Regions from separate parts of the Streptomyces sp. NPDC005648 genome, predicted to be linked through region 3. Evidence: riboswitches for the same ligand, from Rfam matches in the RefSeq annotation. Region 3 holds a riboswitch; each other region holds the start of a gene.
What was found. Region 3 has a riboswitch for thiamine pyrophosphate ahead of thiO (glycine oxidase ThiO). Riboswitches for the same ligand answer to the same signal wherever they lie in the genome.
Positions count from the first base shown of each region.

Region 1: it holds a riboswitch for thiamine pyrophosphate, as region 3 does, so the genes downstream of both, thiC (phosphomethylpyrimidine synthase ThiC) here and thiO (glycine oxidase ThiO) in region 3, are expected to answer to the same signal.
Region 2: it holds a riboswitch for thiamine pyrophosphate, as region 3 does, so the genes downstream of both, ABZT17_RS25310 (thiamine ABC transporter substrate-binding protein) here and thiO (glycine oxidase ThiO) in region 3, are expected to answer to the same signal.

Region 1 covers NZ_JBEXCS010000030.1:58,905-63,296, reverse strand. Annotated here, with positions in the region: gene ABZT17_RS19295 (YibE/F family protein) at 644-2,125, opposite strand; TPP riboswitch at 2,467-2,663, shown strand; gene thiC (phosphomethylpyrimidine synthase ThiC) at 2,656-4,392, shown strand, end outside.
Region 2 covers NZ_JBEXCS010000046.1:67,075-71,466, reverse strand. Annotated here, with positions in the region: gene ABZT17_RS25315 (iron ABC transporter permease) at 1-1,441, opposite strand, end outside; gene ABZT17_RS25310 (thiamine ABC transporter substrate-binding protein) at 1,498-2,613, opposite strand; TPP riboswitch at 2,610-2,717, opposite strand; gene rlmN (23S rRNA (adenine(2503)-C(2))-methyltransferase RlmN) at 2,775-3,881, opposite strand; gene ABZT17_RS25300 (hypothetical protein) at 4,060-4,392, shown strand, end outside.
Region 3 covers NZ_JBEXCS010000011.1:45,919-50,310, reverse strand. Annotated here, with positions in the region: gene thiE (thiamine phosphate synthase) at 1-83, opposite strand, end outside; gene ABZT17_RS08985 (Rv2175c family DNA-binding protein) at 253-624, opposite strand; gene ABZT17_RS08980 (FAD-dependent oxidoreductase) at 689-1,885, opposite strand; TPP riboswitch at 2,054-2,165, shown strand; gene thiO (glycine oxidase ThiO) at 2,163-3,317, shown strand; gene thiS (sulfur carrier protein ThiS) at 3,314-3,514, shown strand; gene ABZT17_RS08965 (thiazole synthase) at 3,518-4,312, shown strand.

The DNA of each region.
Region 1 (4,392 bases), on a different contig from region 3:
CTGGCTGGGGCGGGCTAGGACTTGTTAGGCGGTGAGGACTTGCCGGGACGGTGAGGACTGGTTGTGGGCGAGGACTTGCCAGGACGGTCAGGACTTGCCCGGGTGGCGAGGCCTGGCCGGGGCCCACCCAGCCGCCGGGACAGTACCCGTCAGGTTCGCCGGGACGCGGCGACACCACCAGGCATGCCAGGGCGGCCACTGCAGGCGGGTCCGCCGGGAGGCACCAATACCGTCGGCCTTACCGGACGGAGAGTGTGGCTTGGCGCCGTCGGGAGAGGACCAGGCCTGCCGCCAAGCCTGCTAGACCTGTCAAGGCCCTCAAGAATCACCGTCGGCCCTGCCAGACGGAGAGTGCGGGCAGGGCCGCCCGGAGAGCAACAGGCCCGCGAGGTTGGCCAGTAGGCCATCACGCCCGCCACTGCGCCACGAGGCCCGCCGAGAACCACCAGCAGCGGAGGTCCGCCAGAAACCCCACCACCCCAAGCCCGCCAAGAATCACCGGCAGCCGAGGTCGGCCAGAAACACCACCACCTCAGGCCTGGCAAGCGCCCGAAGGTCGCCAGAATTATCAGCGGCTGAGACCGGCCAGAAACACCAGCGCCCGATGCCTGCCAAGAATCACCAGCGCCGCCGCCCCCGGCACTCAATGCTTCCGGCGTCGGCCCTTTCCTGTGCGTGCCGGAGGCGGGGCGGTTGCCGCGCCAGAGGCGACTGTCGCTCCAGGTCCTCCAGGTCCTCCAGGCGCTCCAGGCGCCCCGCCAGGGGCTCCAATCGCTGCCGTGGTCGTCGTAGCAGGCGTCGCTCCCACCACTGCGGTGGTCGTCCCCTGTCCCGGTCGGTCCGCGGAGACCACCAAGGCCGCGAGCAGCGTCGTGACCGGTACCGAGGCGACCAGGCCGATCGAGCCCACCAGGGTGCGGACGATCTCCTCCGCGACCAGCTCGCTGTTGGCGACCGTGCCCACACTGCTCTGCGCGATGGAGAAGAGCAGCAGCAATGGCAGAGCGGCACCCGCGTAGGCGAGCACCAGGGTGTTCACGACGGACGCGATGTGGTCGCGGCCGATGCGGATGCCGGCCCGGTACAGGCCGCGCCAGCCCGTGGACGGGTTCGCCTCGTGCAGCTCCCACACCGCCGATGTCTGGGTGACCGTCACATCGTCGAGGACACCCAGCGAGCCGATGATGACGCCCGCGAGCAGCAGACCGCTCATGTCGATCGACGGATACAGACCGTGGATGAGGCCGGTGTTGTCGTCGGTGTTGCCGGTGAGCGCCGCCCAGCCGATGAACAGCGAGCCGAGCACACCGATCAGCACCAGCGAGATCAACGTGCCCAGGACCGCCACGGAGGTCCGTGCCGACAGACCGTGGCACATGTAGAGGGCGATCAGCATGATGGCGCTCGACCCGATCACCGCCACGAGCAGCGGGTTCGAGCCCTGCAGGATCGCGGGCAGAATGAAGAAGTTGAGGATCAGGAAGCTGATCGCGAGCGCGACCAGTGCCATCACGCCCCGCAACCGGCCGACGATCACGACGGCGACCGCGAAGATACCGGCGAGCAGCGCCATCGGGAAGCGCCGGTTGACGTCGGTGACCGAGTACTGCAGGTCCTTGGGGGCCGAGGGCTCGTAGGCCGCCACGACCTTCTCGCCCTCGTGCAGCTGCCGGGACTGGTCGGGCTGCACGATCTCGGTGAACGTACGGCCCTTGTCCTTGCCGCTGTCGACGCGGACCGTCGCCTTCTTGCAGGCGTTGTCGGACAGTTTCTGGGGGGAGGAGCTCCCACCGACGGACGTATCGCCGGTCGAGCTTCCGCCAGAAGCGTTGACGGACTTGCAGCTCACGCTCACGACCTTGGTGACGGTCGCCTGCTGGGTCTGCCGGTCGAAACCCACCCCCGTGCGTTGATGCCCCGGGGCCCCACCTGGCCACAGCATCACAAGCCCGACCACGACGGCCGCGGCGAACGGGATGAGGATCGCCGCGATGACCTTGCGCAGATGCTTGGAGACGGGTGCCGCCGGGCCATGGCTGTGACTGTGGCCGTGGCCGCCCCCGGAGCCGGATCCATGACCGCTGTGCCCCTGAAGGCCGTGCCCTTGGGCGCCGTGTCCTGGCACACCGTGCCCATCTCCGTGCCCATGGTCTGCGTGCGCGTGCTCTCCCTGCGCATGACCGAGGTGCCCAGGACCGGCATGCCCAGGACCCGCGTGCCCAGGACCGGCGTGCCCGGAGCCCGAGGGCCCCTGCCCGCCGCCCTGTTCGTACGTGTGCCCATAGCCGTGCCTCTGCTCGTAGCCCGCGCCGGGAGCGCGGCCGTCGGCGCTTCCGGGGCCGGGCCGGCGGGGCGGCTCCGGTGGCGGATACGGGGGCTGATGCGTGGTGGTCACCGCCCGATCATCGCAAGAACGACAGGGGCCCTCTGTTCAGCGCGCCCGAATTGACGCTAGCGTGGAGGCACCTTTGCACACGCGGGAGCTCGGAGCACCGGGCTGAGAGGGCGCTGACCTCCGTCCCAGCGATGTTTCACGTGGAACATCACCGAACTCGGGTGATGTTCGCCACGGACCACGAAACATCGACAGATGGAAGCCGCTGCGTCGACCGCTGAACCTGTTACCGGGTAATGCCGGCGTAGGGAGTAGGTCTCATGACCATCAAGGACGCACGCACGCCTGCCTCCACTCAGAACGGCGAGGCCGGGAAGTCCATCGGCTGGCACAAGGCGTACGTCGAGGGTTCGCGCCCCGACCTGCGGGTGCCGGTCCGCCAGGTGCATCTCACCAACGGGCAGTCGGTCACGCTCTACGACACCTCGGGCCCGTACACCGATCCGCTTGCCGAGACGGATGTCCGTCGGGGCCTCACTCCGGTGCGGGAGAACTGGATCATCGCCCGCGGTGACACCGAGGAGTACGCGGGCCGCCCGGTCCGTCCCGAGGACGACGGCATCAAGCACACCTCTCCGCGGGGAGGCGACCTGCGCAACCTCGACGCGGTCTTCCCCGGTCGGCCTCGCCTGCCGCGCCGAAGCCGGGACGGCGGGGCGGTGACGCAACTGGCGTACGCACGTCGGGGTGAGATCACGCCCGAGATGGAGTTCGTGGCCGTACGGGAGAACGTCGCGCCGGAAGTCGTACGCGAGGAGATCGCGGCGGGCCGTGCGGTGCTGCCGGCGAACGTCAATCACCCGGAGATCGAGCCGATGATCATCGGCAAGCGGTTCCTGGTGAAGGTGAACGCCAACATCGGCAACTCCGCGGTGACGTCCTCCATCGAGGAGGAGGTGGAGAAGATGACCTGGGCGACCCGCTGGGGCGCCGACACAGTCATGGACCTGTCCACCGGCCGCAACATCCACACCACCCGCGAATGGGTGCTGCGCAACTCCCCCGTCCCCATCGGCACCGTGCCGCTCTACCAGGCCCTGGAGAAGGTCGACGGCCGTGCCGAGGAACTGACCTGGGAGATCTACAAGGACACGGTCATCGAACAGGCCGAGCAGGGCGTGGACTACATGACCGTCCACGCGGGCGTCCGACTGCCGTTCGTGCCGCTCACCGCCAACCGCAAGACGGGCATCGTCTCGCGCGGAGGCTCGATCATGGCGGCCTGGTGCCTCGCACACCACAAGGAGAGCTTCCTCTACGAGAACTTCGAGGAACTCTGCGAGATCCTCGCCGCCTACGACGTCACGTATTCGCTCGGCGACGGTCTGAGGCCCGGTTCGATCGCGGACGCCAACGACGAGGCACAGTTCGCGGAGTTGAGGACGCTCGGGGAACTCAACACGATCGCCAAGCGTTTCCACGTACAGACGATGATCGAGGGCCCGGGACATGTCCCGATGCACAAGATCAAGGAGAACATCGAACTTCAGCAGGAGATCTGCGATGAAGCCCCGTTCTATACGCTCGGCCCGCTGACGACGGACGTCGCGCCCGCGTACGACCACATCACCTCGGGCATCGGCGCCGCGATGATCGCCTGGTGGGGCACGGCGATGCTCTGCTACGTGACGCCCAAGGAGCACCTGGGCCTGCCCAACCGGGACGACGTCAAGACCGGCGTCATCACCTACAAGATCGCCGCCCATGCGGCCGACCTCGCCAAGGGCCACCCGGGTGCGCAGGACTGGGACGACGCGTTGTCCGACGCTCGCTTCGAGTTCCGGTGGGAGGACCAGTTCAACCTCGCTCTGGACCCGGACACGGCACGGGAGTTCCACGACGAGACCCTCCCCGCGGAGCCGGCCAAGACGGCCCACTTCTGCTCGATGTGCGGGCCGAAGTTCTGCTCGATGAAGATCTCCCAGGACATCCGCCGTGAGCACGGCGGGAGCCGGGAGGAGATCGAGGACGGCATGGCGCAGAAGTCGAAGGAGTTC
Region 2 (4,392 bases), on a different contig from region 3:
CGGGCCGCGCGATGAACACGGTCGCCCCGAACTCCCCCAGCGACACGGCGAAGGCGAACCCGGCGGCGACCAGCAGCGCCCGCCGCACCATCGGCAGATCGACCTCCCGCCACACCCGCCAGGGCGACGCCCCGAGCACGGCCGCCGCCTCACGCAGCCGGACGTCCACGGCCCGCAGGACGGGCAGCATGGTCCGTACGACGAAGGGGGCGCCCACCAGCGCCTGGGCGAGCGGCACCAGGATCCAGGAGGACCTCAGGTCCAGCGGCGGCTCGTCGAGGGCGATCAGGAAGCCGAAGCCGACGGTCACCGCGGAGACGCCCAGCGGCAGCATCAGCAGGGCGTCGAAGCCGCGGACCAGCCGGCCGGCGTCCCTGCGGGCGAGGGCCGCCGCGGCCAGGCCGCCGATCACCACCGCGATGACGGTCGCGGCGAGGGCGTAGCGGAGGGAGTTGCCGATCGCGTCGATCGGCGGGACGAGGAAGGTGCCGGAGGCGTCGCCGGTGAGCGCCCGGTAGTAGCCGAAGTCCGGGGCGTCCAGGGACCGCCGCACCAGCACGGCCAGCGGCAGCACGAGGAGTACGGCGATCGTGGCGAGGACCCCGGCGAGCAGCGCCCACTGTCCGGCCCCGCGCGGCCGGCGGGCCGTGACACCGGGGTCCACCAGACGCAGGGCGCTCTCCCGGCGCCGTACCGTCCACGCGTGCACGGCGAGGATCGCGCCGACGGCCACGAACTGGACGAGGGTGAGGACGGCGGCCGTGGAGAGGTCGAAGATCTCGGAGGTCTGCCGGTAGATCTCCACCTCCAGGGTGGAGAAGGTGGGTCCCCCGAGGATCTGCACCACACCGAAGGAGGTGAAGGTGAACAGGAACACCATCAGCGCGGCGGCGGCCACCGCGGGGGCGAGGGCCGGGAGTGTGACCCTGCGCCAGGCGGCCGGCGGCGACGCGCCCAGCATCCGTGCCGCCTCCTCCTGCCGGGGGTCGAGCCCGGCCCACAGCCCGCCCACCGTCCGTACGACGACCGCGTAGTTGAAGAAGACATGCGCCAGCAGAATGGCCCACACGGTGGTGTCCAGCCGTACGCCCCACCACTCGTCGAGCAGTCCGCCGCGTCCGACGAGCGCGAGGAACGCCGTACCGACGACGACCGTCGGCAGTACGAAGGGAACGGTGACGACGGCCCGCAGCACCTGCTTGCCGGGGAAGTCGAAGCGCGCGAAGACGTACGCGCCCGGGAGCGCGATCAGCAGCGTGAGCGCGGTGGAGGCGAGCGCCTGCCAGGTGGTGAACCACAGGACGTGCCGGATGTCGGACTGGGTGACGACGTCCAGGAGCCGGCCGAACCGCCAGGTCCCGTCCACCTTCAGCCCGCGCGCCACGATCGCGGCGACGGGCCAGGCGAAGAACACCGCGAAGAACGCGACGGGCAGGGCCATCAGCCCGAGCCGCGCCGCGTTCCCGCGCGAGACCCTGGTCCTGGAGGGCCGGGGCGCTACCTCAGTACGAGCGACGTCCACGACTTGACCCACTGGTCACGGTCGGCGGCGATCTTCGTCGGCGCCATGGTCTCGGGGTCCTTGGCCGCGGGACCGTACTCGGTGAACTCCTTGGGCACGGCCGCCCCCTGGACGACCGGGTAGACGAACATGTTCAGCGGCATGTCCTCCTGGAACTCCTTGCCCACCAGGAAGTCGATGAAGGCCTTGCCGCCCTTGGTGTTCTTCGCGTTGCTCAGCAGCCCCGCGTACTCGATCTGCCGGAAGCAGGTCCCGTACGACACTCCCGTCGGCGCGGTCTTCGGGCGCGGGTCGGCGAAGACGACCTCGGCGGGCGGGGAGGAGGCGTAGGAGACGACGAGCGGGCGGTCCGCCTTGGCCTTCCTGCCGCCGGCCGAGCCCGAGAACTCCTCGTTGTAGGCCTGCTCCCAGCCGTCGACGACCTTGACGCCGTTGGCCTTGAGCTTCTTCCAGTAGTCCTGCCAGCCTCCCCCACTCTCGGCTTCGCTCGAGCGGGAGGTGCCCCCATCGCCGTACCGGGCGGCGGTGCCGAGCAGGAAGCCGAGGCCGGGCGAGGAGGTGGAGGCGTTCTCGGTGACGAGGAGGTTCTTGTACGCCGGCTTGATCAGGTCGTCGAACGACTGGGGCGGGGTCAGCTTGTGCTCGCTGAAGTAGGCCTTGTCGTAGTTGACGCAGATGTCGCCGTAGTCGATGGGGGTGACCCGGTGCTTGTCCTGGTCGACGCGGTAGGGGGACAGGATGGCGTCGGCGCCCTTGGCCTCGTAGGACTGGAAGAGTCCGTTGTCGAGGGCCCGCGAGAGGAGGGTGTTGTCGACCCCGAAGAAGACGTCGCCCTGGGGGTTGTCCTTGGTGAGGATCGCCTTGTTGACGGCCTGTCCGGCGTCGCCGCTCTTGAGGACCCTGACCTTGTAGCCGGACTGCTTCTCGAAGTCGGCGAGGACGTTCTTCGAGACGGCCCATGAGTCATGGCTGACGAGGGTGACCGTCTTGGAGCCGCCGGCCGATCCGCTGCCGCCGGACCCCGACCCGCACGCGGACAGCGTGACGAGACCGAGGCCGACGACGGCAGCCGCATACTTCTTGATGTTCACGGTGATGACCGAACTTCCTACCCAGAATGACCTGGGCGAGGTTCAGAGGGTCTGCGGCCCGATCGCCGCACTCTCAGCGCTGTCGCGCTCCCCTGTCGGATATGAAGATGTCGTACGAAACGAAGACGTGCGAACGAAGATGTGCGTATGACCCGGTCAGGTTACCGCTCGGTGGCGGCGAGCTGTCCACAGGCCCCGTCGATCTCCTGACCACGGGTGTCCCGGATGGTCACCGGCACACCGTGCGCGGCGATGGCCTCGACGAACGCCTTCTCGTCCGCCGGCCGGGACGCGGTCCACTTCGAGCCGGGGGTCGGGTTGAGCGGAATGAGGTTGACGTGCACCGGCTTGCCCCGGAGCAGCCGCCCGAGTCGGTCTCCGCGCCAGGCCTGGTCATTGATGTCGCGGATGAGCGCGTACTCGATGCTCAGCCGCCGTCCGCTCTTCTCGACGTACTCGAACCCGGCGTCGAGGACCTCGCGCACCTTCCACCGCGTGTTCACGGGGACGAGGGTGTCGCGCAGCTCGTCGTCCGGGGCGTGCAGCGAGATGGCGAGCCGGCACTTGAAGCCCTCGTCGGCGAACCGGTGGATGGCCGGGACCAGTCCGACGGTCGAGACGGTGATACCGCGCTGCGAGAGCCCGAGCCCGTCGGGGCTGGGGTCGGTGAGGGCTCGGACGGCGCCGACCACGCGCTTGTAGTTGGCGAGCGGCTCGCCCATCCCCATGAAGACGATGTTGGACAGCCGCGCGGGCCCGCCCGGCACCTCTCCGTCCCTGAGCGCCCGCATCCCGTCGACGATCTGATGCACGATCTCGGCGGTGGACAGATTCCGGTCGAGACCGGCCTGTCCGGTGGCGCAGAACGGACAGTTCATACCGCATCCGGCCTGTGAGCTGATACACATGGTCACCCGGTCCGGGTACCGCATCAGCACGGACTCGACGAGCGTCCCGTCGAACAGCCGCCACAGCGTCTTGCGCGTGGTCCCCTGGTCGGTCGACAGATGCCGTACGACGGTCATCAGCTCGGGAAGCAGCGCCTCCCGCAGCTTGGGGCGCGCCGCGGCCGGGATGTCGGTCCACTCCGCCGGGTCGTGCGCGTAGCGCGCGAAGTAGTGCTGCGAGAGCTGCTTGGCGCGAAACGGCTTCTCACCGATCTCGGCAACCGCCTCCTTGCGCTCGGCAGGCGTGAGATCGGCAAGATGCCGCGGCGGCTTCTGGGCTCCGCGGGGGGCGACGAATGTGAGTTCTCCGGGCTTAGGCATGGCTGTACCAGTGTCGCAGATCGCCGCGCCTCTCCTTCCCGGTCGTCGGGGCGGGGGTGTAGCGGGCTACACCCCCGATCCGGGTGGAGGGTTCCTCGTGGTGGTGGCGGAGCGCCGGGATCGTAGGGGGCACACAGCGCCACGCATACGGCGCCACGTCTTTCGGAGGAGACCGTCCATGGCCGCCAACCGTCGTCGCCGACGTCGTATCACCACCCTCGCCACCGCCGCGGCAGCCGTCGCGCTGACCGCCGGGCTCGTGACCGGCTGCAATCCCGACGACGTCGACAACTCGCTGGACTGCGCCCGGAACTACGACACCATCGCGGACAGTCTGAAGGCGATCCACGAGGCCGGGCGGGACGCGGCCGCCGACCCCTCGCGGACCGACGAGTCCATCGACACCATCGAGAAGAACCTCGACAAGATCGACGCCAAGGCGGACGACGGCAAGGTCGGCAAGGCCGTGGACGACCTGAACCGGGCCGTCGCCGACTACAACAAGGCCGTC
Region 3 (4,392 bases):
TCGCCCCGGCTCCTGCGGGCGTCCGTGCAGAGATAGAGCCGGGCGTCGGCGAGCCGCGCGCGGGCGTCGGTGGTGGCGGGCATACGGGTGTCCCCCGGTGTCGGTGGTGTACGGGCCGCGGACCGGTGCGGTCGGCCGCGACCGGGCCGTGGTGAACCACGGGCGTGGCTCGGCGGGCCGCGGTCGACCGCGGCCGTGGCGGCGCCGGCCACGGCCCGTACTCCGGACGGTGTTCGGATCAGGCCGCTGCGATCAGACGGCGAGCGCCTGGGCCCGGCGCTTCACCTCCGTGCCGCGATTCTCGCTGAGGGCCTGGGCGGGGGTGCCGGGCAGGCTCTCGTCGGGGGTGAAGAGCCATTCCAGCATCTCTTCGTCGGTGAAGCCGTCGTCCCGCAGGAGCGTCAGGGTGCCGGTCAGGCCCTTGACGACCTTCTGCTCGGCCCCGTCGATGAAGGCGGCGGGGACGTGCAGCGCGCGGTTCTCACCACGGCGTACGGCGATGAGCTGACCCTCCTTGATCAGCTGCCGCACACGCACCACGTCGATGCCGAGCAGCTCGGCGATGTCGGGCACGGTGAGCCAGGCGGGGACGAGAGCATCGATCTTTGCGTCAATCTCGGTCACGGGACAAGCCTGCCATCCGGCACTGACAGTCGGAAGTCGGGACCGTCCGACCAGGGGGGAAGTGTCACGCCGTGACCGATTTCAGAGGCCTCGCCGGGTCCGCCAGCAGTTCCGCGTCCATCGCGGTGCCGGCCTCGATCAGCCGCCGTCCCTGGGCCAGGTCGCGCGGCCGGCCCACCGCCAGCAGAGCGACCAGGCGGTTCTCGCGCAGCCAGCAGACCGACCAGGCGGGTCCGGACGGCTCACCGCGCCAGACGGTCCGGTCGGCGGACGCGTGGTGGCCGGCGTACTGGACGAAGCGGCCGAACTGCTCGGACCAGAAGTACGGGACGGGGTCGTAGACCACCGGGAGCTCCCCCGTGGCCTCGCCGATGATGTTCGCCGCGACCGTGCGCGGGCCCTGGAGGGCGTTGTCCCAGTGGTGGACCAGCAGCCGCTCGCCGTACCGGCCCGAGGGGAAGGAGGCGCAGTCGCCGACCGCGTAGACGTCCGGTGCCGAGGTGCGCAGACGGTCGTCGGCCACGACCTCGCGGTGGGCCCCGAGGGCGATGCCGGAACCGGCCAGCCAGGCGGTCGCGGGGCGGGCGCCGATGCCGACCACCACGGCGCCCGCGGGCACGCGCGTGCCGTCGTCGAGGACGACCGCGCCGGGTTCGACGCGCTCCACGCGCGCGCGGGTGCGCAGCACGGCGCCCGCGTCGTCGTACCAGGCGGCCATGGGCGCGGCCACCTCGGCGGGCAGGGCGCCCGCAAGCGGCCGGTCGGCGGCCTCCACCACGGTCACCGCGCAGCCCGCCTCGCGCGCGGCGGTGGCGAACTCGGCGCCGATCCAGCCCGCGCCGACGACCACGATGTCGTGCTGCCGGGCGAGCACGGGCCGCAGCCGCTCGGCGTCGTCCAGGGTGCGCAGCAGATGGACGCCGGGCACCCCCTCGGCGCCGGGCAGCATGATGGGTTCGGCGCCGGTGGCGAGGACCAGGACCTCGTACGGGACCGGTCCGGCCTCGGTGTCCAGTTCGTGCTCGCCGGGGCGCACGCCCAGCACCTCGCGCCCCAGCCGCAGTTCGATGCCGAGCGCCTCGAAGTCGACGTCGAAGGCGGAGCCCTCCGACTTGCCGAGCAGGACGGCCTTGGACAGCGGTGGCCGGTCGTACGGCTGGTGGGGCTCGGCGCCGATCAGGGTGACGGTGCCCTGGAAGCCCTGTTCGCGCAGGGCCACCGCGGTCTGTACGCCGGCCATGCCCGCGCCGACCACGACCACCCGCCGCTGAGACTGCGTCGTCTGCTCGCTCACCTGATCACCATAGACAACTGACAAATTGTCAGTCAGGGGTCGTGCTCCGTGAGCTGTTGCACACCGCCGGTGAGCGACGAGGCGGCCGGAGGCTCCCTTACCGAGCGTCGGGGCTCGGGCTAGGGTGGCCGACGTACAAGCACTCGCGGGAGCCCGGACGCACCGGGCTGAGAGGGAGGCTGGCGGCCTCCGACCGTACGAACCTGATCCGGGTCATGCCGGCGAAGGGAGGGGCTGGACGCCCATGTCGTCACGTACGTCAGACGTCCTCGTCGTCGGGGGCGGGATCATCGGCCTGGTCACGGCGTGGCGGGCCGCGCAGCGCGGGTTCGCCACCGCCGTCGTGGACCCGGAGCCGGGCGGCGGGGCCGCCCGGGTGGCCGCCGGGATGCTCGCCGCCGTCACGGAGCTGCACTACGGCGAGCAGACCCTGCTCGGTCTGAACCTCGCCTCGGCCCGTCGCTACCCCGACTTCGCGGCCGAGCTCACCGACGCCACCGGCCACGACCTCGGCTACCGGCGGTGCGGCACCCTCGCCGTCGCCCTGGACGCCGACGACCGCGCCCATCTGCGCGAACTGCACGCGCTGCAGCGGCAGTCGGGGCTGGAGTCCGAGTGGTTGTCCGGGCGCGACTGCCGGCGCCTGGAGCCGATGCTCGCGCCGGGCGTGCGCGGGGGGCTCAGGGCCGACGGCGACCACCAGATCGACCCGCGGCGCCTGGCGGGCGCGCTCGTGGCCGCGTGCGAACGGGCGGGGGTCGTCTTCCACCGGGTGTGGGCCGAGCGTTTCGAGGTCGTACGGGACCGGGCCGCGGGTGTCACCACGGCCGACGGCACCGAGCTGGGCGCGGGCCAGGTGGTACTGGCCGCGGGGAGCCTCAGCGGGCGGCTGCCGGGCGTCCCGGACGACGTCCTGCCGCCCGTACGGCCCGTGAAGGGGCAGGTGCTGCGGCTGACCGTGCCGAAGCGCCACGCGCCCTTCCTGAGCCGTACCGTGCGCGCGGTGGTCCGGGGCAGCCATGTCTACCTGGTGCCGCGCGAGAACGGCGAGCTGGTGATCGGCGCGACCAGCGAGGAGCTGGGCTGGGACACCACGGTCACCGCGGGCGGGGTGTACGAGCTGCTGCGCGACGCGCACGAGCTGGTCCCTGGCATCACCGAGCTGCCCCTGACGGAGACCCGGGCCGGGCTGCGCCCGGGCTCCCCCGACAACGCGCCCCTGCTCGGCCCGAGCGGGCTGGACGGCCTGCTGCTGGCCACCGGCCACTACCGCAACGGCGTGCTGCTCACCCCGGTCACCGGCGACGCCCTGGCGCACGCCCTGGCCACCGGTGACCTCCCGGAGGTGGCCCGCCCGTTCACCCCGAGGCGCTTCACCCGCGTGGAGCAGCCGGCATGAACATCTCCGTCAACGGTCAGGCGCGGGAGTTCGCCCCCGGCACGGCCCTCGACACCGTCGTGCGCGCCCTGACCCCGGCTCCCTCCGGAGTGGCCGCCGCCCTGAACGAGACCGTCGTCCCGCGCGCCCAGTGGCCCGCGACACCCCTCTCCGAGGGGGACCGCGTCGAGGTCCTGACCGCCGTCCAAGGAGGCTGACCCATGGCCGACGACCCCTTCGTCCTCGGCGGTACGTCCTTCACGTCCCGCCTGATCATGGGCACCGGCGGCGCCCCCAGCCTGGAGGTGCTGGAGCGGGCGCTCGTCGAGTCCGGCACCGAGCTGACCACGGTCGCCATGCGCCGGGTGGACCCGTCGGTGCACGGTTCCGTGCTGTCCGTCCTCGACCGGCTCGGCATCCGGGTGCTGCCGAACACGGCCGGCTGCTTCACCGCCGGCGAGGCCGTCCTCACCGCCCGTCTCGCGCGGGAGGCGCTGGGCACCGATCTGGTCAAGCTGGAGGTCATCGCCGACGAGCGCACCCTGCTGCCCGACCCGATCGAGCTGCTGGACGCCGCCGAGACCCTGGTCGACGACGGTTTCACGGTGCTGCCGTACACGAACGACGACCCGGTGCTGGCCCGGAAGCTGGAGGACGTGGGCTGCGCGGCGATCATGCCGCTGGGCTCACCCATCGGGTCCGGGCTCGGCATCCGCAATCCGCACAACTTCCAGCTGATCACCGAGCACGCGCGCGTGCCGGTGATCCTGGACGCGGGCGCCGGCACGGCGTCGGACGCGGCGCTCGCGATGGAGCTGGGGTGCGCGGGTGTGATGCTCGCCTCGGCGGTCACCCGGGCGCAGCAGCCGCAGCTGATGGCGGAGGCGATGAGGCACGCCGTGGAGGCGGGACGGCTGGCCTACCGGGCGGGACGGATTCCGCGCCGGCATTTCGCCGAGGCGTCCTCGCCGCACAAGGGGCGTGCCCACCTGGATCCGGAGCGCCCGGCGTTCTGAACGCGCGTTCGACGAGATCCGGCCGCGGATGCGAGGTCCGTCACAGCTCGGCTGCAGTCCCGCCCCGATCTCACCCGAAC